One region of the Afifella sp. JA880 genome, then DNA from elsewhere that is predicted to be linked to it. Evidence: predicted binding sites of a transcription regulator. Region 1 holds the regulator's gene; the other holds the start of a gene.
The links. Region 1 encodes HrcA, which represses chaperone genes, less so after heat shock. Its sites were predicted from a motif close to GTTAGCACTCNCNNNNNGNGAGTGCTAAC; they were not measured.
Positions count from the first base shown of each region.

Region 2: groES (co-chaperone GroES) is a predicted target of HrcA. The motif match lies at 8,986-9,014, and genes of this name have one in related genera.

Region 1 covers NZ_JAOANH010000003.1:652,484-663,558, reverse strand. Annotated here, with positions in the region: gene rph (ribonuclease PH) at 1-460, opposite strand, end outside; gene hrcA (heat-inducible transcriptional repressor HrcA) at 591-1,652, shown strand; gene grpE (nucleotide exchange factor GrpE) at 1,760-2,443, shown strand; gene pyrE (orotate phosphoribosyltransferase) at 2,634-3,197, shown strand; partial or broken gene NYQ83_RS16075 (alpha-ketoglutarate-dependent dioxygenase AlkB family protein) at 3,219-3,826, opposite strand; gene dnaK (molecular chaperone DnaK) at 4,118-6,043, shown strand; gene dnaJ (molecular chaperone DnaJ) at 6,394-7,533, shown strand; gene NYQ83_RS16060 (class I SAM-dependent methyltransferase) at 7,706-8,209, shown strand; gene NYQ83_RS16055 (NADPH-dependent FMN reductase) at 8,209-8,787, shown strand; gene ahcY (adenosylhomocysteinase) at 9,042-10,442, shown strand; gene NYQ83_RS16045 (ATP-binding protein) at 10,611-11,075, shown strand, end outside.
Region 2 covers NZ_JAOANH010000001.1:1,542,479-1,553,553, reverse strand. Annotated here, with positions in the region: gene NYQ83_RS07340 (L,D-transpeptidase) at 1-580, opposite strand, end outside; gene NYQ83_RS07335 (L,D-transpeptidase) at 789-1,817, opposite strand; gene NYQ83_RS07330 (DNA-3-methyladenine glycosylase I) at 2,048-2,713, shown strand; gene hisS (histidine--tRNA ligase) at 2,869-4,416, shown strand; gene NYQ83_RS07320 (ATP phosphoribosyltransferase regulatory subunit) at 4,490-5,605, shown strand; gene hisG (ATP phosphoribosyltransferase) at 5,602-6,351, shown strand; gene NYQ83_RS07310 (hypothetical protein) at 6,421-6,795, shown strand; gene groL (chaperonin GroEL) at 6,916-8,562, opposite strand; gene groES (co-chaperone GroES) at 8,616-8,927, opposite strand; gene wrbA (NAD(P)H:quinone oxidoreductase) at 9,233-9,832, shown strand; gene NYQ83_RS07290 (DUF427 domain-containing protein) at 9,994-10,392, shown strand; gene NYQ83_RS07285 (SDR family oxidoreductase) at 10,366-11,058, opposite strand; gene NYQ83_RS07280 (hypothetical protein) at 11,055-11,075, opposite strand, start outside.

The sequences.
Region 1 (11,075 bases):
CCGGAGCCTTGACGATGTCGCGGGCGCGCATCCATTCGAGCGCGTCGTGCAGCGCCACCCAGGCACCGGTGATCGCCGCGGTGCGCGTTCCGCCATCGGCCTGGATGACGTCGCAATCGACGGTGATCTGGCGCTCGCCGAGAGCCTTCAGATCGACGACCGCGCGCAATGAGCGGCCGATCAGGCGCTGGATTTCCATGGTGCGGCCGCCCTGCTTGCCCTGGCTCGCCTCGCGGCGCATGCGATCGCCGGTCGAGCGCGGCAGCATACCATATTCGGCCGTCACCCAGCCGCGGCCACCGCCGCGCAGCCACGGCGGCACCTGCTCGGCGACACTTGCCAGACACATCACCTGCGTGTCGCCGAAGCGAACGAGGCACGATCCTTCCGCATATTTCGAAACCCGGCGCTCAAGCGAGACGGCGCGCATCTCCTCGGCGGCCCGTCGCGATGGGCGCATGAAATCCTCCTTCAAGAATGTGGGCCCTGTTACGCATTCCATCCGCCGACGGCAAGGCGAGTGCCTTGCGTGATGCCCTCGGCGAAGCAATATGAGGCATCAAAGGTGCCCCGGCACCGGGGAACGTCCCATGATGAAATCGGAAATGCTGACAGCTTTGGACGACCGTTCGCGGGAGATCTTTCGACGCATCGTCGAGAGTTACCTGGAACGCGGCGAGCCGGTCGGCTCGCGCAACATCAGCCGCCTTCTGTCGACGGCCTTGTCGCCGGCGTCCGTGCGCAATGTCATGTCGGACCTGGAATCCATGGGCCTCGTCTTTGCGCCGCATACGAGCGCCGGACGCATGCCCACGGAAATGGGCCTCAGGTTCTTCATCGATTCGTTTCTGGAGGTCGGCGGTCTCAGCGACAACGAGCGGCAGGCGATCGAAAAACAGGTGCGCACCGGCGACGGCGAAAAGAGCGTCGAATCGCTGCTGACGGAGGCGAGCCAGACCCTGTCGGGCCTGTCGGAAGGCGCCGGCGTGGTGGTTGCCGCCAAACAGGACCTGCGGCTCAAACACATTGAATTCGTGCGCATCGAGCAGGACCGGGCGCTCGTCGTGCTCGTGGCCGATGACGGCACGGTGGAAAACCGCGTCGTCAACGTGCCGCGCGGCCTGCCGACCTCGGCCCTGACGGAAGCCTCCAACTATCTCAACGCCCATATCCGCGGGCGCACGCTGGCGGAAGCGCGCGCCGAGCTCGAGCGCAAGCGCGAAGAGCGCCGACAGGCCATCGACGCCCTGTCGGAGACGATTATTTCGGAGGGGCTGGCGCAATGGTCGGGCCCGGCACAGGAGCCGGCCACCCTCATCGTGCGCGGCCGATCCAAGCTTCTGACCGATCTCAGGGCGATCGAGGATCTGGAGCGCATCCGCATCCTCTTCGACGACCTTGAGACCAAGACGGACATCATCCAGCTCCTCAACCTGACGGAAGAAGGCGAAGGAGTGCGCATTTTTATCGGCTCGGAGAACAAATTGTTTTCGCTCTCCGGCTCGTCGCTCGTCGTGGCGCCTTTTCGCGACAGCGGAGAACGCGTCGTGGGGGTGCTCGGCGTGATCGGTCCGACCCGGCTGAACTATGCTCGCGTCATTCCCGTGGTCGATTACACGGCGCAACTGATGACGCAGCTCATTCGCCGCTGAGAATGTGTGATTAGACATAGGTTGCGGGCCGGCGGGTTGATTTTCCCCGTGTGAGCCCTGATATGCCGCTCGACTTGAGATCACCTACGAGAGATCGAAGCTTCGCGATGGATACCGAAAAGCGTAACACCGAAACCAACGAAGCGCCGAGACAGGACAACGAGCCGCCGCTTGGCGCTGGCGCCGAATATGCAGCGGGCGCAGCAGAGGCCGCAGAGGCAGATGCCGCCGCGCAGGCTGCCGAGGACGCCGCCGCACAAGAGAGTGTGGAAGAGCTGATAGCCCGGCTGGAGGCGGAGAAATCCGACCTCACGGACCGGCTTTTGCGGGCTGCCGCCGAGGCGGAGAATCTTCGCCGGCGCGCCGCCCGCGACGTGCAGGACGCGCGTCGCTATTCCATGACCAAATTCGCGACCGACATGCTGCAGGTCGGCGACAATCTGCGCCGTGCGCTGGGTGCCGTCGACGAAAAGGCCTGGGGCACGGAAGATCCGGAGCTGAAGGCCCTGCTCGAAGGCGTGCAGATGACGGCGCGCGAACTCGACCGTATTCTGGAGCGCCATGAGGTCGTGATAATTCCGGCAATGGGCGAACGGTTCGATCCGCATCGCCATCAGGCGATGTTCGAGGTCCCGGATCCGAGCGTGCCGGCCGGCACCATCGTGCAGGTGGCCCAGGAGGGTTATATGATCGGCGACCGAGTTTTGCGTGCGGCCCTCGTCGGCGTCGCCAAAGGCGGACCGACCCCGGACAAGGCCGCCAATCAGGCGCCGAAGCCAGAGGCACAATAAGCGCCATTCCCACCGGATTTGACCAATGCGCCTCCTCGCAAGAGGGGGCGTTTTTTCTTTGTGCAGCGTCAGGCGGAGCGACCCGCGCTCGGCAGTGTTGCCGGCCGAAAGGCCTGCACAAATCCTTGCCCGACACGCTGAAGGCTTGACCCGCCGCCGGCTTTCCTGCCTTTCGGGAGGCGGAGGCGACATGGACGATCAAGCAGCACTTTTTTCTATCATCAAGGAACGCTCCTTCCGCCAGGGCGGCGAGTTCACGCTCGTCTCGGGGCGAAAGAGTACGATCTACTTCAACCTGAAACCGACGATGCTCGATCCGGAAGGCGCACGCCTCATCGGCGCGGCCGTCGCGGCAAAAGCGCACGAATTGAAGCTCGTCTATGTCGGCGGCCTCGCCATGGGTGCCGTGCCGCTCGTCTCGGCGACGGCGGCGATGAGCGCAGTTGCCGGCACGCCGGTGAAGGCGATCTTCGTGCGCAAGGAAGCGAAGGGCCACGGCACGCAGAGCCAGATCGAAGGGCTCGCAGAAGGCGAGAGCCTCACAGGCCAGTCTCTTCTCGTCGTCGAGGACGTCACCACCACAGGCGGATCGGCCATGCAGGCGATTTCGATCCTGCGTGAGGCCGGCGCCGAGGTGGAGCACGTGTTGACGCTCGTCGATCGGCAGGAAGGGGCGGAAGAGGCTTTCCGTCAGGCCGGCATCACGCTCCACGCTCTCTTCCGCAAGAGCGATTTCGGCAAGGATCTGGCATAGGCCCCTACGAGGGCGAACCTATTAGCTCTTCGTCACCCGCCGCAGCGTCAGATTGATCCGCCCGCCTTTCGGCAAAAGCGTCGAGGTGCCGGCGATGATCCGGTCGACACCGTGGAAGGCGAGACGCGCCTCGCCGCCCAGGACCAGTGCGTCCCCGGATTTCAGGCGCAACGAACGGGTCGGATCCTTGCGGCTGTGGCCACCGATGCGGAACACGGCCTCGTCACCGAGCGACAGCGAGACGACGGGCGCTGCAAGATCCTCTTCGTCGCGGTCCTGATGCAGGCCCATGCGCGTTCCCGACGCATAGAAATTGACGAGGCAGGCTTCCGGCGGCCTCGAATAGCCGCCGAGTTCCGCCCAGGCATCCAGAAGAACCTGTGGGATCGGAGGCCATGGCCGGCCCGTTTCGGGATGCGTCGGCTGGTAGCGATAGCCGGCGCGGTCGGACACCCAGCCGAGCGTGCCGCAATTCGTCATGCGCACCGAGAAGGGCTTGCCGGAGCGCGGCATGACAGGCGTGTAGAAAGGTGCCTCTTTCAGGAGCGCACGAAGATCTTCGACGAGCTGCTCCTGCGCGCCCGGTCGAGGAAGCCTGGCGCCAATTTGAAACCCTCAAGAGCCGTCATGCCGAATCTTTCAATCCAGACCTTCAGTGTTTTCAAACGCTTGCCAGCGAGCATGAGACCGCGTGGCAGCGGTGCCATCAATATCTCGGTCGGCCGCTCGGCTTGTGCAACCTCAGGGCCCTTCTTACTTGCGGCTCCGAAACCCCCTTCTTATATGACCGTCAACGCGCGGCGGAGAGCCAGCGCGAAAGGTTTTTCGAACGTCAGACCATGGGGGCTGGTGAAGGCGTTTTGCCTCGTGCGGATGCCAGAAGGGGTCCGGCCGGCCTGCCGACAAAGGAGTGATTGAACATGGCGAAAGTCATCGGCATTGACCTCGGCACGACGAATTCGTGCATCGCCGTCATGGACGGCAAGAATCCCAAAGTCATTGAGAATTCCGAGGGCGCGCGCACCACGCCGTCCATGGTGGCTTTCACGGAGGAAGACGAGCGCCTCGTTGGCCAGCCGGCAAAGCGCCAGGCCGTCACCAACCCGCAGCGCACGGTCTTTGCCGTCAAGCGCCTGATCGGCCGGCGTTTCGACGACCCGACCGTTGCCAAGGATCAGAAGCTCGTTCCCTACAAGATCGTGCGCGCCGACAATGGCGATGCATGGGTCGAAGCGAACAGCGAGAAATATTCGCCGTCGCAGATCTCGGCCATGATCCTGCAGAAGATGCGCGAAACGGCGGAAAGCTATCTCGGCGAGAAGGTCGAAAAGGCCGTCATCACCGTTCCGGCCTACTTCAACGACGCGCAGCGCCAGGCGACCAAGGACGCCGGCAAGATCGCGGGTCTGGAAGTTCTGCGCATCATCAACGAGCCGACGGCGGCTGCCCTCGCCTACGGCCTCGACAAGAACGACGGCAAGACCATCGCCGTCTATGACCTCGGCGGCGGCACCTTCGATATCTCGGTGCTGGAAATCGGCGACGGCGTGTTTGAGGTGAAGTCGACGAACGGCGACACCTTCCTCGGCGGCGAGGATTTCGACATGCGCCTCGTCGATTATCTCGCCGACGAGTTCAAGAAAGAGCAGGGCATCGACCTCAGGAACGACCCCCTCGCATTGCAGCGCCTCAAGGAAGCCGCGGAGAAGGCCAAGATCGAGCTTTCTTCTTCGCAGCAGACCGAGGTGAACCTGCCTTACATCACCGCCGATTCGTCGGGCCCGAAGCATCTCACGATGAAACTCTCGCGCGCCAAGTTCGAGAGCCTGGTGGATGACCTCGTGCAGCGCACGGTCGACCCGGTGAAGGCGGCGCTCAAGGACGCCGGCATCGCGGCCGGCGACATCGACGAGGTGGTTCTCGTCGGTGGCATGACGCGCATGCCGAAGGTCCAGGAAGTGGTGAAGAACCTCTTCGGCAAGGAGCCGCACAAGGGCGTCAATCCGGACGAGGTCGTCGCCATGGGTGCGGCCATTCAGGCCGGCGTGCTGCAGGGCGAGGTGAAGGACGTTCTGCTTCTGGACGTGACGCCTCTGTCGCTCGGCATCGAGACGCTCGGCGGCGTGTTCACGCGCCTCATCGACCGCAACACCACGATCCCGACCAAGAAGAGCCAGGTCTTCTCCACGGCCGAAGACAACCAGAACGCCGTGACGATCCGGGTCTTCCAGGGCGAGCGCGAGATGGCTGCCGACAACAAGATCCTCGGCCAGTTCAATCTCGAGGGCATTCCGCCCGCACCGCGCGGCATGCCGCAGATCGAGGTCACTTTCGACATCGACGCCAACGGCATCGTCAATGTCTCGGCGCACGACAAGGGCACCGGCAAAGAGCAGAAAATCACCATTCAGGCTTCGGGCGGTCTTTCCGACGAGGACATCGACAAGATGGTGAAGGAAGCCGAAGCCAATGCCGACGCCGACAAGAAGCGGCGCGAGGTGGTGGAAGCCAAGAACCAGGCCGAAGCCCTCATCCACGGCACCGAGAAGTCGCTGTCTGAGCATGGCGACAAGGTCGACGGCGAAACCAAGCAGGCGATCGAAACCGCGCTTGCCGAGTTGAAGGAAGCCGCCAAGGGCGACGACAAGGCCGACATCGAGGCGAAGTCGCAGGCCCTGGCGATGGCCTCCATGAAACTCGGCGAGGCCGTCTACAAGGCGCAGGAAGAATCCGGTGCCGAAGGCGGTGCGGAAGCCGCCGGCGAGGCCAGCGGCAACAAGGACGAGGATGTGGTCGACGCGGATTTCGAGGAAATCCAGGACGACGACCAGAAAAAGTCCGCGTAACGCCAATGATCGAGAGCCCGAGGCATCGCCTCGGGCTCGTCATTTTTGCCCGGTCCATGGCCATTGCTGCAATCTCCGCCGCGACTTCTCCCTTCCGCTGCACCTTTCGCGTGGATGACGGAGAAAATCGCGCGGGAACGCCGCAGGGAAAGCGTCTTTGCTTTTCGTCGGCTTGGCGGGCATCACGACTTGCAGTGGTAAATAAAAGCAATCGGCGCAACCTGCGCCCGTCTCGCATTGCAGCCGTCCGGCGCGCCCGCTACACGCAGGGAAAACGCAGCCGCGGCAAACTCGCTTTGCGGCCGGTGGGGGTTGTGCCTTTCGCATCAATCAAGAGGAGCGCCTGAGCCGTGGCCAAGCGCGACTATTACGAAGTTCTGGGCGTCGGTCGAGAGGCCGACGAGAAGGCTCTCAAATCAGCCTTTCGCAAAATGGCCATGCAATACCATCCGGATCGCAATCCGGGTGATGAAGAGGCCGAGCACCGCTTCAAAGAAATCGGCGAAGCCTACGAGGTGCTGCGCGACCCGCAAAAGCGCGCTGCCTACGATCGCTTCGGCCATCAGGCCTTCGAGAACGGCGGCTTCGGCCGCGGTGGCGGCGCCGGTGCCGGGGCTGCAGGCTTCGGCTCCTTCTCCGACATTTTCGACGATATTTTCGGAGAGTTCATGGCCGGCGGGCGCCGCTCCGGCGGACGCGAGCGCGGCTCGGATCTCCGATACAATCTCGAAGTCACGCTCGAAGAGGCGTTCAACGGCAAGACGGTGGAGATCGAAGTTCCGACCTCCGTCACCTGTGACATCTGCTCGGGTTCCGGCGCGAAGCCCGGCTCTTCGCCGACCACCTGCCCGACCTGCCGCGGCGCCGGGCGCATCCGCGCCACGCAGGGTTTCTTCCAGATTCAGCAGACCTGCCCGACCTGCCATGGCCGCGGCACCGTCATTTCCGATCCGTGCAGCAAATGCTCGGGCTCCGGGCGGCTTTCGGAACGGCGGACCCTCTCCGTCAACATTCCAGCCGGCATCGAAGACGGCACGCGCATCCGGCTTGCCGGCGAAGGCGAGGCGGGCCTCAGAGGCGGACCGGCGGGCGACCTCTATATTTTCCTGTCGATCAAGCCGCACGAATTCTTCCAGCGCGACGGAGCCGACATTTTCTGCCGCGTGCCGGTGTCCTTCACCACGGCGGCGCTCGGCGGTCAGTTCGAAGTGCCGACGGTCGAAGGCGGGCGCACGCGCGTGCGGGTGCCTGAGGGGACCCAGACCGGCAAGCAGTTCCGCCTCAAGGGCAAGGGCATGCCGATCCTGCGCTCGCGCAATTTCGGCGACATGTATGTGCAGATCGTCGTCGAAACGCCACAGAACCTGTCGCGGCGCCAACGCGAGATCCTCGAGGAATTCGAAAAGGCGCAGTCGGAAGACAACAATCCTGAATCCACGGGTTTCTTCGCCCGGGTGAAGGATTTTCTGGAATCCCTCGGCGACACATAAGTTTCATGGAAATGCCTGAAATGGGGGAAGCGGCGCATTACTTTATGTGTGCCGTGACAAGAGCATGAAAGGTCGAAAAATGGTCCAAACGGGGACGCCTTTAGCGGAACGGATCGAAGACGAATTCCGCTTCTTCAAGACTTGGGCCCAACGCCCTTTGAAAATGGGGGCGGTGTCGCCGTCCAGTCGCGCCTTCGCCCGCATGATGATCAAGCACGGCCGGCCCGATCCGGAAGGCTGGACATTGGAACTCGGGCCCGGCACCGGCGTCATCACCGAGGAGCTGATCCGCTCCGGCATTCCGCAGGAACGCCTCGTCTGCGTGGAGTTCGAGCAGCATTTCTATGAGCTGCTGAAGAAGCGCTTCCCGAGGGTCAATCTCATCCGCGGCGACGCTTTCGACCTTCAGAACACGCTCGGCGAATTTGCCGATACCGAGTTTTCGGCCGTGCTCTCCGGTGTGCCCGTGCTCCTCATTCCCGAAGAGAAACGGCGCCGGTTTATCGAAGACTGCCTGTCGCGCGTCCGCCCGGGCGGAAATCTGACCCAGCTTTCTTATTCCTTCACATCGCCGCAGAAGTCCGTTCCCGGCTCCTTCACGGTGGAGAAGTCGCCGTGGGTGGCTTTCAACCTGCCTCCCGGGCGGGTCTGGATCTTCGAAAAAGAGGCGGCCTGATGGCCATTCGGGTGCTGGTGCTGCCGGGCTCGCTGAGCTCCGGTTCGCTCAACACCCGGCTTGCCGCCGTCGCCACCAAGACGCTCGCTCTTCGCGGTGCAGAGGTGACGCGGGTGTCGCTCGGCGATTACCCTTTGCCGTTCTACGAGGGCGATGTCGACTTGCGGGGCGGTGTCCCGGAGAAAGCCCGCGCCCTCGCCCGGCAATTCCGGGCTCACGATGCCGTCCTGATTGTTAGCCCGGAAGACAATGCCGGCATCCCGGCCCTCTTGAAAAATGCCATTGATTGGATGGGCCGGGAGGACGTGAAGCCCTTCCGCGACCGCGTGTTCGCACTCGCATCCGCGTCGAGCGATCGGTTCGGCGGTCTTTGCGGCCTTCTCGCTCTGCGGCAGGTGCTCGAGGCAAGCGCGCTCGGCGCGCTCGTGATCCCCGAGCATTTTCTTTTGCCGGAGGCCGAAAACGCCTTCGACGAGCGTGAGGAGCTGAAGGACCGCACGGCATCGCGACGTCTCGACGGCGTCCTTCAGGCGTTGATGCAGCGTGCGGCTGCGCTCAAGCTCGCCCGTGAAAGCTGAACTGGGCTTCGCCCGATGCAACGCTCGCCAAGTTTCACCGAACCGGCGCGCATATTGAAACCGCGCGACAAAAGCCTCGGACTTCCTGCCGTTTTCGTATCGGTGCAGGGTCCGCCAGCTTTTGCGAGACAGCCCCGCGCAGGTTCCCTATCGTCAACTGGCGCTCGACAGAGGCAGAGCCCGCGACTTGCTGGCCTCTGCCCACCATGGTAACCGCGCGCCAAGCAACTGATCTTCCACAAGCCGAGAACCGAATGTCCCAGAACGAAGATTTCATCGTCAAAGATCTTTCGCTGGCCGATTGGGGCCGCAAAGAAATCGAAATCGCCGAGACCGAAATGCCGGGCCTCATGGCGCTTCGGGAGGAGTTCGGCGAATCGAAGCCCCTCAAGGGCGCGCGCATCGCCGGCTCGCTGCATATGACGATCCAGACGGCCGTCCTCATCGAGACGCTGGTCGCTCTCGGCGCGGAAGTGCGCTGGGCCTCGTGCAACATCTATTCGACCCAGGACCATGCGGCCGCCGCCATCGCCGCTGCCGGCATCCCGGTCTATGCGATCAAGGGTGAGACGCTTCCCGAATACTGGGATTACGCCGACCGCATCTTCGAGTGGCCGAACGGCGAAACCGCCAACATGATCCTCGACGACGGCGGCGACGCGACGCTTCTCGTTCTCCTCGGCGCGCGCGCCAAGGACGACCCGTCCCTCATCTCCGATCCTCAGAACGAAGAGGAAGAGGCGCTCTATGCCGTAATCAAGCGCCGGCTGGAGAAGGATCCTGATTGGTTCGTGAAGGTGCGGAGCGCCATCCGCGGCGTTTCGGAAGAGACCACGACGGGCGTCATGCGCCTCTACGACCTGCAGCGGAAGGGCCTCCTTCCCTTCCCGGCCTTCAACGTCAACGACAGCGTCACGAAGTCGAAGTTCGACAACAAATACGGCTGCCGCGAATCGCTCGTCGACGGCATCCGTCGCGCCACCGACGTGATGATGGCCGGCAAGGTCGCTCTCGTCTGCGGTTACGGCGATGTCGGCAAGGGCTCGGCGCAGTCGCTCAGGGGCGCCGGCGCCCGGGTGAAAGTCACGGAAGTCGACCCGATCTGCGCCCTGCAGGCGGCGATGGACGGCTTTGAGGTCGTCACGCTCGAAGAGGCGGCCCCGGAGGCCGACATCTTCGTCACCGCCACGGGCAACAAGGACGTCATCACGCTCGACCATATGCGCGCCATGAAGGACATGGCGATCGTCGGCAATATCGGTCACTTCGACAACGAGATTCAGGTCAGCGCACTGCGCAACCTGACATGGACCAATATCAAGCCGCAGGTCGACATGGTTCAGTTCCCGGACGGCAAGCGGATGATCCTCTTGTCGCAGGGGCGTCTCCTCAATCTCGGCAACGCCACCGGCCATCCGAGCTTCGTCATGTCCGCCTCGTTCACCAACCAGGTGCTGGCGCAAATCGAACTGTGGACGAAGTCGGAAAAGTACGAGAACCAGGTCTACGTGCTGCCCAAGCATCTGGACGAAAAGGTTGCGTCTCTGCACCTCAAGAAGCTCAACATCACGCTGACCAAACTGCGGCCGGATCAGGCGGACTATATCGGCGTCTCGCCGGAAGGGCCGTTCAAGGCCGACCATTACCGCTACTGATTCGTTTCAGCGAAGCGCTTCATCGGGCCGGCCGCTCCCCAGCGGCCGGCCCGAATGTTTATTAACTCGCGGTAACCTTTCCGACTTTCGGCGAAGCGGGTAAGGTACGATTCGGGTGTGAATGCCGGGGCGGTCACCCGGTATCAAGCAGACGTGGCGGAGACGATATTGAACCGGCAGGCCCGGCACAGAGCGATTCGAGCTTCGGGCAGGCTCATCCCCGGCGTCGCGACCGCCGCCCTCTTCGCCTTTTCCGCCGACAGTGCGTTCGCCCATCCGCTTTTCGGAGAAGGGACGGGTTTTTCCCAGATCCTCTGGCTCGCCATTACCGCGGGCTTCGCCGGCGCGGCCACGATTGCGTTGTCGCTCTTGTTGCGGCGCGACCGCGACAACGGCCTCGCCGCAGCACAACAGCAGATCGCCCGGCTCAAGCAGGCGCTCGATCGCTCCGAAGCGCTCCTTGCCAGTGACGACCAGAAGACTCTGTGCTGGAGCCGTCCCGACGCCGCGGCGGACGTACATGGGACGTTGCCGAGCCATGTCGGCGCGCCGACCTCCGGCGAGCTCTTCCTCGATTTCTTCTCCTGGCTCGAACCGCGCAGTGCCGAAGAGCTGCAATGGGCCCTCGACCAG
Region 2 (11,075 bases), on a different contig from region 1:
TGTAGAGGTCGATGATGTCGTCGTTGACGAGACGGATGCAGCCTGACGAGACGTTGAGGCCGATCGTCCAGGGCTCGTTGGTGCCGTGGATGCGGTAGAGCGTGTCGCGGCCGCCGTCGAAGAGATAAAGCGCGCGGGCGCCGAGCGGATTGCTCGGACCGCCAGGCATGCCGTTGGCGTATTTCTTCAGGCGCGGCTCGCGGGCGATCATTTCCTGCGGCGGAAACCAGCGTGGCCACTCGCTCTTGCGCGCGACATGCACTTCGCCGTCCCAGCCGAAGCCCTCGCGTCCGACGCCGATGCCGTAGCGCACGGCCCGATTGTGCGACAGGACATAATAGAGAAAGTGCTTGTTGGTATCGATGATGATCGTGCCGGGTGCCTCCCTCGTGGAGAAGCGCACCGTCTGCCGATGATATTTCGCCGGCGGCTTGCGGTTTTTCGAGTAGCGCTGATCGACTTCCACGAAGCCGCCGCTCACGGGATCGAAGAATGTGAGCGCCTGGCCGCTGCCGAAAAGTCCCAAGACGAGAATGGCGATGGCCGGCAGGCCCGCGCGGATCAGTCTACGATGAAACATGCGATCAACCTCTTACTCCTTGCAAACTTTCTAGAAAGCCGGTCACGCGCCCACAAGTCGCGCATGGCGGTGCAACGCACATGCGGTCAGAGGTGTGGCGCATCTGCCATTGTCACACGCCGCTTGCCGCGTGCTCCGAGACAGGCTCGGAGCACCACGGCAGACAGCTCTCTTGTGGGATTTGAGACGAGTGGCCGGGTGCGCTCGGTTAAAGCACGACGACTTCGGTGCCGACGCCGACCTGATTGTAGAGCTCGATCACGTCCTCATTGCGCATGCGGATGCAGCCGGAGGAGACGGCATGGCCGATCGTCCAGGGCTGGTTGGACCCGTGGATGCGGTAAAGCGTCGAGCCGAGATAAAGCGCACGGGCGCCGAGCGGATTGTCCGGGCCACCTTCCATATGGTCGGGCAGACCCGGCTGGCGCGCTTTCATCTCTTCAGGCGGATACCAGGAGGGCCATTCCGCCTTGCGCGTCACCTTGTGGGTGCCGGCCCATTGGAAGCCCGGCCGGCCGACGCCGACGCCATAGCGTTTCGCCTTGCCGCCCGCCTGGACGAGATAGAGGTAGCGATTGTTGGTATCGATGACGATCGTGCCGGGTGCCTGGCTCGTGTCGTAATCGACGATCGTCGGAAGATAGGCGGGGTCGATCGAACGTGCGGCCGGACGGGCCGCAACCTGCGGCGCTGCAGGGGCGACACGTGGTGCATTCACCGGGGTGACGGGGCGCATCTGACGCGGCGCGGGGCGCGCGACGGCGCGCGGCTCCTGGCGCAGATAGACGGGCGTCGGATAGCCTGCGGGATTGGCGCGCGACGGCATCTGCCGTTGCGTCGGGGGCGGCGCGATAAAGCGGGCCGGTTGATTGCGCGAACGATAGACCGCGCGCGGCTGAGGCTGCGGCGCCTGTGGCCCGGCATAGAGGCGGCGCTGCGGCTGCGCATAAAGCTGGCGCTGCGGCTGCGCGTAGTACTGCGCCCGCGGTTGCGGATCGAAGAGAACCTGGAGAAGACCGCGCTTTTCGACGACGACCTGAGGGCGGCGGGAATCGGCGAGCATGATCGGGCGCGCAGCAGCTCCCTGGGCTGGTCCGGCCGCCAATTGCGACAGCCATTCCTGCTGCAATTCGGCTTTGAGCGGCACGGACGGTTTGCCGCCCGACCCGGCCATCGTCGCCTGAGGTGTGAGCGCGCCAAGGCTCAGCACTGCAAGCGTGAGAAGAACCTGCTTCATAGAAACCCTCGTCACCCAGCGTCGCAGTCGGTTGAGATTGCGGCAGTTTTTAAGAGATGCAGACGACGCTAGTGCGAGGCTGACAAATGCGGGTAAACGCCGCCCCGAAACCCGAAATCGCAGTGAATTTCGGGTTGCCGAAGAGGCTTAAGGAAGCGTGAATGGCCTGTGGGGCGCCGACACGACGGCGGAGCGATGATAAGTCATGCGAGACGAGGAGACGAAGGCCTGTGAGCGAAAGTGACGAGACCGGCGAGACGAAGGGCCTGGTGCGCGAGGATGACGGCCAGAGCCGCTGTTTCTGGTGCGCGGGCGATCCTCTCTACCGCGCCTATCACGACCGCGAATGGGGCCGGCCTGTCGAAGACGATATCCGACTTTTCGAAAAGATCTGTCTGGAAGGCTTTCAGGCCGGCCTCTCGTGGCTGACGATCTTGCGGAAGCGCGAGAATTTCCGTGCCGCCTTCGCCGGGTTCGATTTTCGCGAAGTTGCGCGCTTCGGCGAGCCGGAGGTCGAGCGTCTTGTCAAGGATGCCGGCATCATCCGCCATCGCGGCAAGATCGTCTCCACGATCAACAATGCCAAACGGGCGATCGAGATCGTGGAAGAGACGGGCTCTCTCGCGTCGTTCTTCTGGAGTTTCGAACCTCATGAGCACGCAAGGCCCGAACGCCTCGACCATGCGACGCTCGTGAAACTCGCCCACACGGAGGAATCGGCCGCTCTCTCCAAAACGCTGAAGAAGCGCGGCTGGTCGTTTGTCGGGCCGACGACCGTTTATGCGTTCATGCAGGCGATGGGCCTCGTCAACGATCACATCGAAGGCTGTTTCTGCCGCGACGAGGTGGAAGAGGCGCGCCGGGCTTTCACGCGGCCGCTCCCGAAAGGGGCGTAGGACATCCAATCGAAAGGGACGGTGTCTTCCCATTTAGCCGAAAAGCCTAGGCGCCCCGTGTCGAGCCGACGCTGCCCGCCCGGTTGCCGCTCCATCCTGCTTCGGCTAGGAGAAGCCCGGCTCTGATGCCGAAAACCCAAGCGAAACGATCTGAAATGGCCTCCAAGGACAAGAAGAACAGGCTCCCCGCGCGCCTGCCGCGCGGCTTTATCGACCGCGAGGCCGGCGATATCCGCGCGACCGAAGAGATGCTCGCCGCGATCAAGCGCGTCTATGAACGCTATGGCTTCGAGCCGGTCGAGACACCTTTTTTCGAATACACCGAAGCGCTCGGCAAATTCCTGCCCGATCAGGACCGGCCGAACGAAGGTGTGTTCTCGCTGCAGGACGACGACGAGGCCTGGCTGTCGCTGCGCTACGATCTGACGGCGCCGCTCGCCCGCTACGTGGCGGAGAATTACGAGCGGCTGCCGAAACCCTATCGCAGCTATCGCGCCGGCTGGGTGTTCCGCAACGAAAAGCCGGGGCCGGGCCGGTTCCGGCAGTTCATGCAGTTCGACGCCGATACGGTGGGCGCGCCCTCCGTCGCGGCGGATGCGGAAATCTGCATGATGGCCGCCGATGTGATGGAAGCGCTCGGGATCAAACGCGGCGACTATGTCATCAAGGTCAACAACCGCAAAGTTCTCGACGGCGTCATGGAGGCGATCGGCCTCGGCGGCGAGGAGAATGCCGGCCGTCGGCTGACCGTGTTGCGGGCGATCGACAAGCTCGACCGCCTCGGCATCGAAGGCGTGCGCGAGCTTCTAGGCGAAGGCCGCGAGGACGAGAGCGGCGATTTTACGAAGGGCGCTGGTCTCTCGAAGGAGGGGGCCGAAGCGGTCCTGTCGCTGTTTAATCTTATCGGCTCGAACGAGCGCTCAGGAACGAGCAACGCGCCGGTGATCGAGAAGCTGAGAACCTCGACATTTGCCGAAACGCCCGTCTATGCGGAAGGCGTCGGAGAACTCGCCGAAATTGCCGATCTGGTCGAAGCCGCAGGCTATCCGACCGACCGGATCGAAATCGATCCTTCGATCGTCCGCGGCCTGGAATATTACACTGGCCCGGTCTTCGAGGCGCAGCTCACCTTCGAGGTGCCGAATGAAAAAGGCGAAAAGGTCGTCTTCGGCTCCGTCGGTGGTGGCGGACGCTATGACGGGCTCGTCGGCCGCTTCCGCGGCGAGGACGTGCCCTCGACCGGTTTTTCGATCGGTGTGTCGCGCCTCGCCGCGGCCTTGAAGAATCTTGGGAAGCTCGGCTCCGAGGACGAGACCGGACCGGTCGTCGTCACGGTCATGGATAAGTCGCGTCTCGCCGATTATCAGGCGATCACGGCGGAGCTTCGCGCCGGCCTCAACGCCGGTCTCGGCCCTGCCGAGCGGCCGGTCCCGGTCGAAATGTATCTCGGCGGCTCCGGCATGAAGGCGCAGCTCAAATACGCCGACCGCCGCAACGCACCTTGCGCCATCATCGCCGGCTCCGATGAATTCGACAGCGGCCGCCTGCAGGTGAAGGATCTTCTGGAGGGCAAGCGGCAGGCTTCGGCGATCGCAAGCCACGAGGAATACAAGGAAGAGCGGCCGGGCCAGTTCGACGTGGCACGCACCAACCTCGTCGAAGAGGTGAAGGCGCTCCTGAAGCGGCAGCGCGGCGAGGCCTGAGATGGGGGTGACGCCGGCAGGGAAAGGCGCGGGGAGTTTCAGCCGATGAGCCTCTCCTTATGAGTGTCTCCCTATGAGCTTGCGGCCGCTCTTCGAGGGGGCGGGCGGGCGTCTGCTCGACCTGCCGGTGCTGCATGCCGCCGATCCGTTTCTGGAGACGGCGGGCGAGGACATTCGCCGGCGCATGTTCGTGACGGAAGGGCCGAGCGGAGAGCGCCTGGCTCTGCGTCCGGATTTTACCATCCCCGTCTGCCTGCATCATCTGCGCTCCGGCGTTGAGGCGGGGCGCTATTTCTATGAAGGCGTCGTCTTCCGCCGCCACGACCGCGGTTCGGCGGAACGCGCCGAGACCGGGTTCGAGGTGATCGGCGAGGCGGAGCGCGCCAATGTCGACGCCGAGCTCCTGGCCCTTGCCGTCGAAGGGGTCAGGCGCACGGGCCTTGCCGGGATGCGCCTCAGGATTGGCGATATCGGCCTCTTCACCGCACTTCTCGCCGCCCTCGAATTGCCGCAGGCCTGGCGCCAGCGTTTCCGCCGCGCCTTCGGTGCCGACCGCCGCATCGAGGTGCTGATTGCGCGTTTCGAAGAGACGGCTTCGGCGAGTGTGCCTTCAAGGCTCGAACCGGACCTGGAGAAGGCTGCCGGCGATCAGGACCAGGAGGCGTTGACGACGCTTCTTGCCGAGCGCTTCGAGGCGCAGGGCTATCAGGCCTATGCGAGCCGGGCGCCGGAAGAGATCGCCGCGCGCTTTCTGGAACAGCGCGCCCTCTACGAGACGGAGATCGCGCCAGAAAAAGTGGCGGTCCTGAAGGCGTTCCTGGCGATCGAGGCCACGCCGCAGGACTTGCCCGAGCGTCTCGCCGAATTCGGCCGACGTTTCGGCATCGATCTTAAAGAGCCGGGGGCACGTCTCGAACGGCGCATGCAAAAGCTCGAGCGCCGCAGCTCGGGCCTCGAAGTCGTCTTCGAAGCAGGCTTCGGCCGCGCGCTCGATTATTACACCGGCCTCGTCTTCGAGATCCGCGACGCCGCCACGGGACGCACGGCCGCCGGCGGCGGACGCTACGACCGGCTTCTGGAAATGCTCGGCGCCGACCGGCCGATCCCGGCCGCGGGATTTACCATCGATCTCGGCGAGGCGAGAACCTTCGCTGGCGCGCTCGGCAGTGGGCTCGGAGGTGTGTCGTGAGCGAGACCATCACTCTGGCGATCCCCTCCAAGGGCCGGCTGATGGAAGAGACGGAGCGACGTCTGGCGGCGGCCGGCTACAAGGTCGCGCGCATCGGCGGGGCGCGGCGTTACCGTGGCGAGGTCGAAGGCTGTCCGGAAATCGAGATCGCCTTTCTGTCGGCATCGGAGATTTCGCGCGAGCTCGGCCTCGGCCGCGTCCATGTCGGCGTCACCGGGCTCGATCTCATTCAGGAGACGGTGCCGGCCTGGCAGGAGAAGATCGGCCGCATTCTGCCGCTCGGCTTCGGCCATGCTGATGTCGTCATCGCCGTGCCGGAATTGTGGATCGACGTCGCCACGATGGAAGATCTCGACGATGTGGCGGCGGGCTTCCTGCAGCGCCATGGAAGGCGTCTGCGTATCGCCACCAAATACTGGAACCTGACGCAGCGCTTTCTGGAAAGCCACGGCATTGCGCTCTACCGGATCGTTGAAAGCCTCGGGGCCACCGAAGGCGCGCCCGCCGGCGGCATGGCGGATGTCATCGTCGACATCACCTCGACCGGATCGACCTTGAAGGCGAACCACCTGAAGATCTTGGACGACGGCGTCATCCTGCGCTCCGAGGCGTGCCTCGTCATGTCGCGCCGGGCGCCATGGTCGGATGCGACACGCCATGTGGCCGAGAAACTGGTCGATGCCGTTGCGCAAGAGCTTGACCGCAATCCTGCCGCCGAGGTCGACGAGGCCGCCGGAAGCCGGTAACCCTTTGGGAAGGCGTCTTCTTTAGAGTTCGTCCGGTTTCACTCTCAATGACCGGGCGGGCCCGCGATCATGGCTGCCAAGGCCGAAGACGCCGACGACCGGCGCACACGTGCCGTCGCGCTGCAAGGCAAGGTGATGGGCGCGATTGCCATCGCCTGTTCCCTCGGTCTGATCTCCGGCCTCTACGTGCTGTTCAAATCCGACGCTGTGGAAACGTTTCGCAAGATCGATGCGGCGACCGCGAGCTTTCCAGGGGCGTCCGAGAGGCCCCGGCCGAATGGCGACATCTCTGTCTCCGTGCCTCGCGCAGTCGTCACCACGCCTCTCCGCTCGGGCGACGCGGAGGAACGCCGGATTGCGCCAGCGGTCGCGCCGCGTGAGCGGATTCCGGAGCCGGCGGGCAATCCGCTTCCCTCAGACGTGAGCTTGCGCCCGGGGCTTTGAGCCGACGTTTTTGGCGAGCGGCCTTCCGCTGCAAGGCCAAGTGCGAAACGACGGCTTTGTTTCAGGCAAAAAGAAAGGGCGGCCGAAGCCGCCCTTTCCGAAAAGCGAGGGTCGTGGACCTTAGAAGTCCATGCCGCCCATGCCGCCCATACCGCCGCCCGGCATGGCCGGAGCAGCGCCTTCCTTCTTCGGAAGCTCGGCGATCATGGCCTCGGTGGTGACCAGAAGGCCGCCGATCGACGCCGCGTCCTGGAGAGCGGTGCGAACGACCTTGGTCGGGTCGATGATGCCGGCCTGGACGAGGTTCTTGTACTCTTCCATCTGGGCATCGAAGCCCCAATCGGCCTCACCCTTGTCGAGAATGCGGCCAACGACCACGGAAGCATCGACACCGGCGTTCGAGGCAATCTGGCGGATCGGAGCCTCAAGCGCCTTGAGGATGATCTTGATGCCGGCCTGGACGTCCGGATTGTCGGAGCTGAGGCCGGTGACGGCCTGCTTGGCGTGCAGGAGAGCGACGCCGCCGCCCGGAACGATGCCTTCTTCAACCGCCGCACGGGTGGCGTTGAGGGCGTCGTCGACGCGGTCCTTCTTCTCCTTCACCTCGGTCTCGGTCGCACCGCCGACGCGGATGACCGCAACACCGCCGGCGAGCTTCGCCAGGCGTTCCTGCAGCTTCTCGCGGTCGTAATCGGAGGTGGTCTCTTCGATCTGCGCCTTGATCTGGGAAACGCGAGCTTCGATGTTGGCCTTGTCGCCAGCACCGTCGACGATCGTGGTCTCTTCCTTCGTGATCGTCACCTTCTTGGCGGTGCCGAGCTCGTTGAGGGTGATGTTCTCAAGCTTGATGCCGAGATCTTCAGAGATGACCGTGCCGCCCGTGAGCGTCGCGATGTCCTGCAGCATGGCCTTGCGGCGATCGCCGAAGCCAGGCGCCTTGACGGCCGCGACCTTGAGGCCGCCGCGCAGCTTGTTGACGACGAGCGTGGCAAGGGCCTCGCCTTCGACGTCTTCAGCGATGATCAGGAGCGGACGGGAAGACTGAACCACGGCCTCGAGGACCGGCAGCATTGCCTGCAGGTTCGAGAGCTTCTTCTCGTGCAGGAGGATGTACGGATCCTCAAGCTCGGTGACCATCTTCTCGGGGTTGGTGATGAAGTACGGCGAGAGATAGCCGCGGTCGAACTGCATGCCTTCGACGACTTCGAGCTCGGTCTCGAGGCTCTTCGCCTCTTCGACCGTGATGACGCCCTCGTTGCCGACCTTCTGCATCGCCTCGGCGATCATCTGGCCGACTTCCTTGTCGCCATTGGCCGAGATCGTGCCGACCTGCGCGACTTCCGCAGACGTGTCGATCGTCTTGGAGCGGCTCTCGAGATCCTTGATGACCGCGGCGACGGCCATGTCGATGCCGCGCTTCAGGTCCATCGGGTTCATGCCGGCGGCAACCGACTTGGCGCCTTCCTTGACGATGGACTGGGCGAGAACGGTCGCGGTCGTGGTGCCGTCACCGGCGATGTCGTTCGTCTTCGAAGCGACTTCGCGCACCATCTGCGCGCCCATGTTCTCGAACTTGTCGTCAAGCTCGATTTCCTTGGCGACGGTAACGCCGTCCTTGGTGATGCGCGGAGCGCCGAACGACTTCTCGATCACCACATTGCGGCCCTTCGGGCCGAGCGTTACGCGCACGGCGTTGGCGAGAATATCGACGCCACGCAGCATTTTCTCACGCGCATCGGCGGAGAATTTCACGTCCTTGGCTGCCATATTGCGAACCTCTGTTTGTTGAATTGCGGGAAATTAGAAAGCGCGATCGGCGATTAGGCCGCCTGCGCCACACTCTCGCTGTCGATGACGCCCATGATGTCGGACTCCTTCATGATGAGGAGATCTTCGCCATCGATTTTGACTTCCGTGCCGGACCACTTGCCGAACAGGATCCGGTCGCCGACCTTCACGTCGAGGGCCTGCACCTGGCCGTTATCGTCACGCGCGCCAGGGCCGACGGCGATGACTTCGCCTTCCTGCGGCTTCTCCTTGGCGGTGTCCGGAATGATGATGCCACCCTTGGTCTTTTCTTCAGACTCAAGCCGGCGGACCACAACACGGTCATGCAGAGGGCGGAACTTCATGTTTCTTCCTCGCGTCCTTTATGCGGGCGCGCTGCGCCCAATGAGGGGATTTGCTGTTGTTAGCACTCTCTAGGTGTGAGTGCTAAGCGAGCGGGAGATAGGTGCTGGTCTCAGCCTTGTCAACTGGCGAGAACGCATCGAAGCGCGAAAGTTTTCGCCTCAAATCCGGCGGGCATCCGGTGCGGATGTGGGCCAGATCGCGCGTGACGCAGAGGCGCTATGCGGGCCAGAAATCGCGTCTGGCGGAAGGAGCGTCGCCCCCTAGTTAGGGGCCTACCGTGCAATTGCCAAACGGAGATTGAGATATGGCGAAGATTCTCGTGCTTTATTATTCGAGCTGGGGCCACGTGATGCAGATGGCCGAGGCGGTCGCCGAAGGCGCCACGAGCGCCGGCGCCGACGTGACCGTCAAGCGTGTGCCGGAGCTCGTGCCGCAGGAGATCGCGGAAAAGTCCGGTTATCTGCTGGACCAGCCATATCCGGTCGCCGAACCCGGCGAACTCACAGACTACGACGCGGTCATCGTCGGTACGCCGACGCGTTACGGTGTCATGTGCTCGCAGATGAAAAACTTCTGGGACCAGACTGGCGCCTTGTGGGCGTCGGGTGCGCTCGTTGGCAAGGTCGGCGCCGTCTTCACCTCCACCGGCACCCAGCATGGCGGCCAGGAGACGACCATCACCTCCACGCAGGTGATGCTGCTGCACCAGGGCTTCGTCATCGTCGGCCTGCCTTATTCGTTCCAGGGCCTGACGAAGATGGACGAGATCACCGGCGGTTCGCCCTACGGTGCCTCGACCTTGTCCGATGCGGACGGTTCGCGTCAGCCGAGCGCCAACGAGCTGGAAGGTGCGCGCTTCCAGGGCCGTCACGTGGCCGAGATCGCAACCAAGCTTTCCGCGTAATGTCCTGAGTTCAGCTTCTGGACTAACTCTAAACTCACGACTCTTGGCGGGCGGTGAACGGTGCATCGCCTGCCATTTTTCTCGATCAAAACAGAATTGAATAAGATTCTACTTGAATTTGTACGGTTGAACGGATTACGAGCCGGCTCGGGGGAACACCGATGCCGCAAAAAGAGCATCCGATCGTCTTCACGATCTATTCTGGCCTCGTGAGGGTTCGCCTCGGTGATCTGCTGCTGGCGCGCTCGTCCCGGGCAGTTGTCGCGTCTGAGGCGGGCCGACCGGACGCCATCTATATTCCGCGCCACAATGTCCGCATGACCCATATGCAGCGTTCGGAAAGACTCACGACTTGTCCGTATAAGGGTACTGCGAGCTATTACTCGCTCATGACGGAAAAAATGGTCGTGCCGGATATCGCCTGGTCTTACGAGAATGCCTATCCTGCCATCTCACGCATTGCGCATTATCTCGCTTTCGATCCCAAGAAGGTCGAAATCGAGCTGAGCGAATCCTCGGCGGGAGAGCCGGATTCAGAAGCTCTCAAGCCAGGGCCGTAGCTCCACCTCGAAGCTCCATGCGGAGCGTTCCTGGTCGAGGACGCCGAGATAGGCGCGGGCGATCGCATCCGGATCGAGGAGCGATTGCGGTTTGTCCGCAGGTTCGCTGCGGCCCGGCGTGCGGATGGCGCCGTCGATGATGAAATGCGCCACATGAATGTTCTGCGGCTGCAATTCGCGGGCGATGGATTGCGCAAGGCCTCGGAGGGCAAATTTGCCCATGGTGAAGGGCGCCGATTGGGCGAAGCCCTTGACGCTGGCCGAAGCGCCGGTGAAGAAAATGGCGCCGCCACCGGCCTCGATCATCCGCTTCGCCGCCTGCTGCGCGACGAGAAAGGCGCCATAAGCCGTTACCTTGAGAGAGGTCTCGACGTCCTGAGGCCTGAGCTCGACGAGCGGCCCCTTGCTGCGATAGCTCGGATTGAAGAGCACGAAATCGGGCGCCGCGAGATCCCGCTCGACCGCCTGAAAGAGGTCCGCCACCTGGTCTTCCTCGGCGACGTCGCAGCGATAGGCGCGTGCGTCGAGCTCCTTCGCGAGATCCTCATGGCTCGCCATCGAGCGCGAGGCGAGGGCGATCCTGGTGCCGCGTTCGGCAAGACGGCGCGCGACCGCCGCCGACAATCCAGGCCCTGCACCGACGATGAGCGCTGTTTTCGGTGTCATTGCGGGGTCTCCTGGTC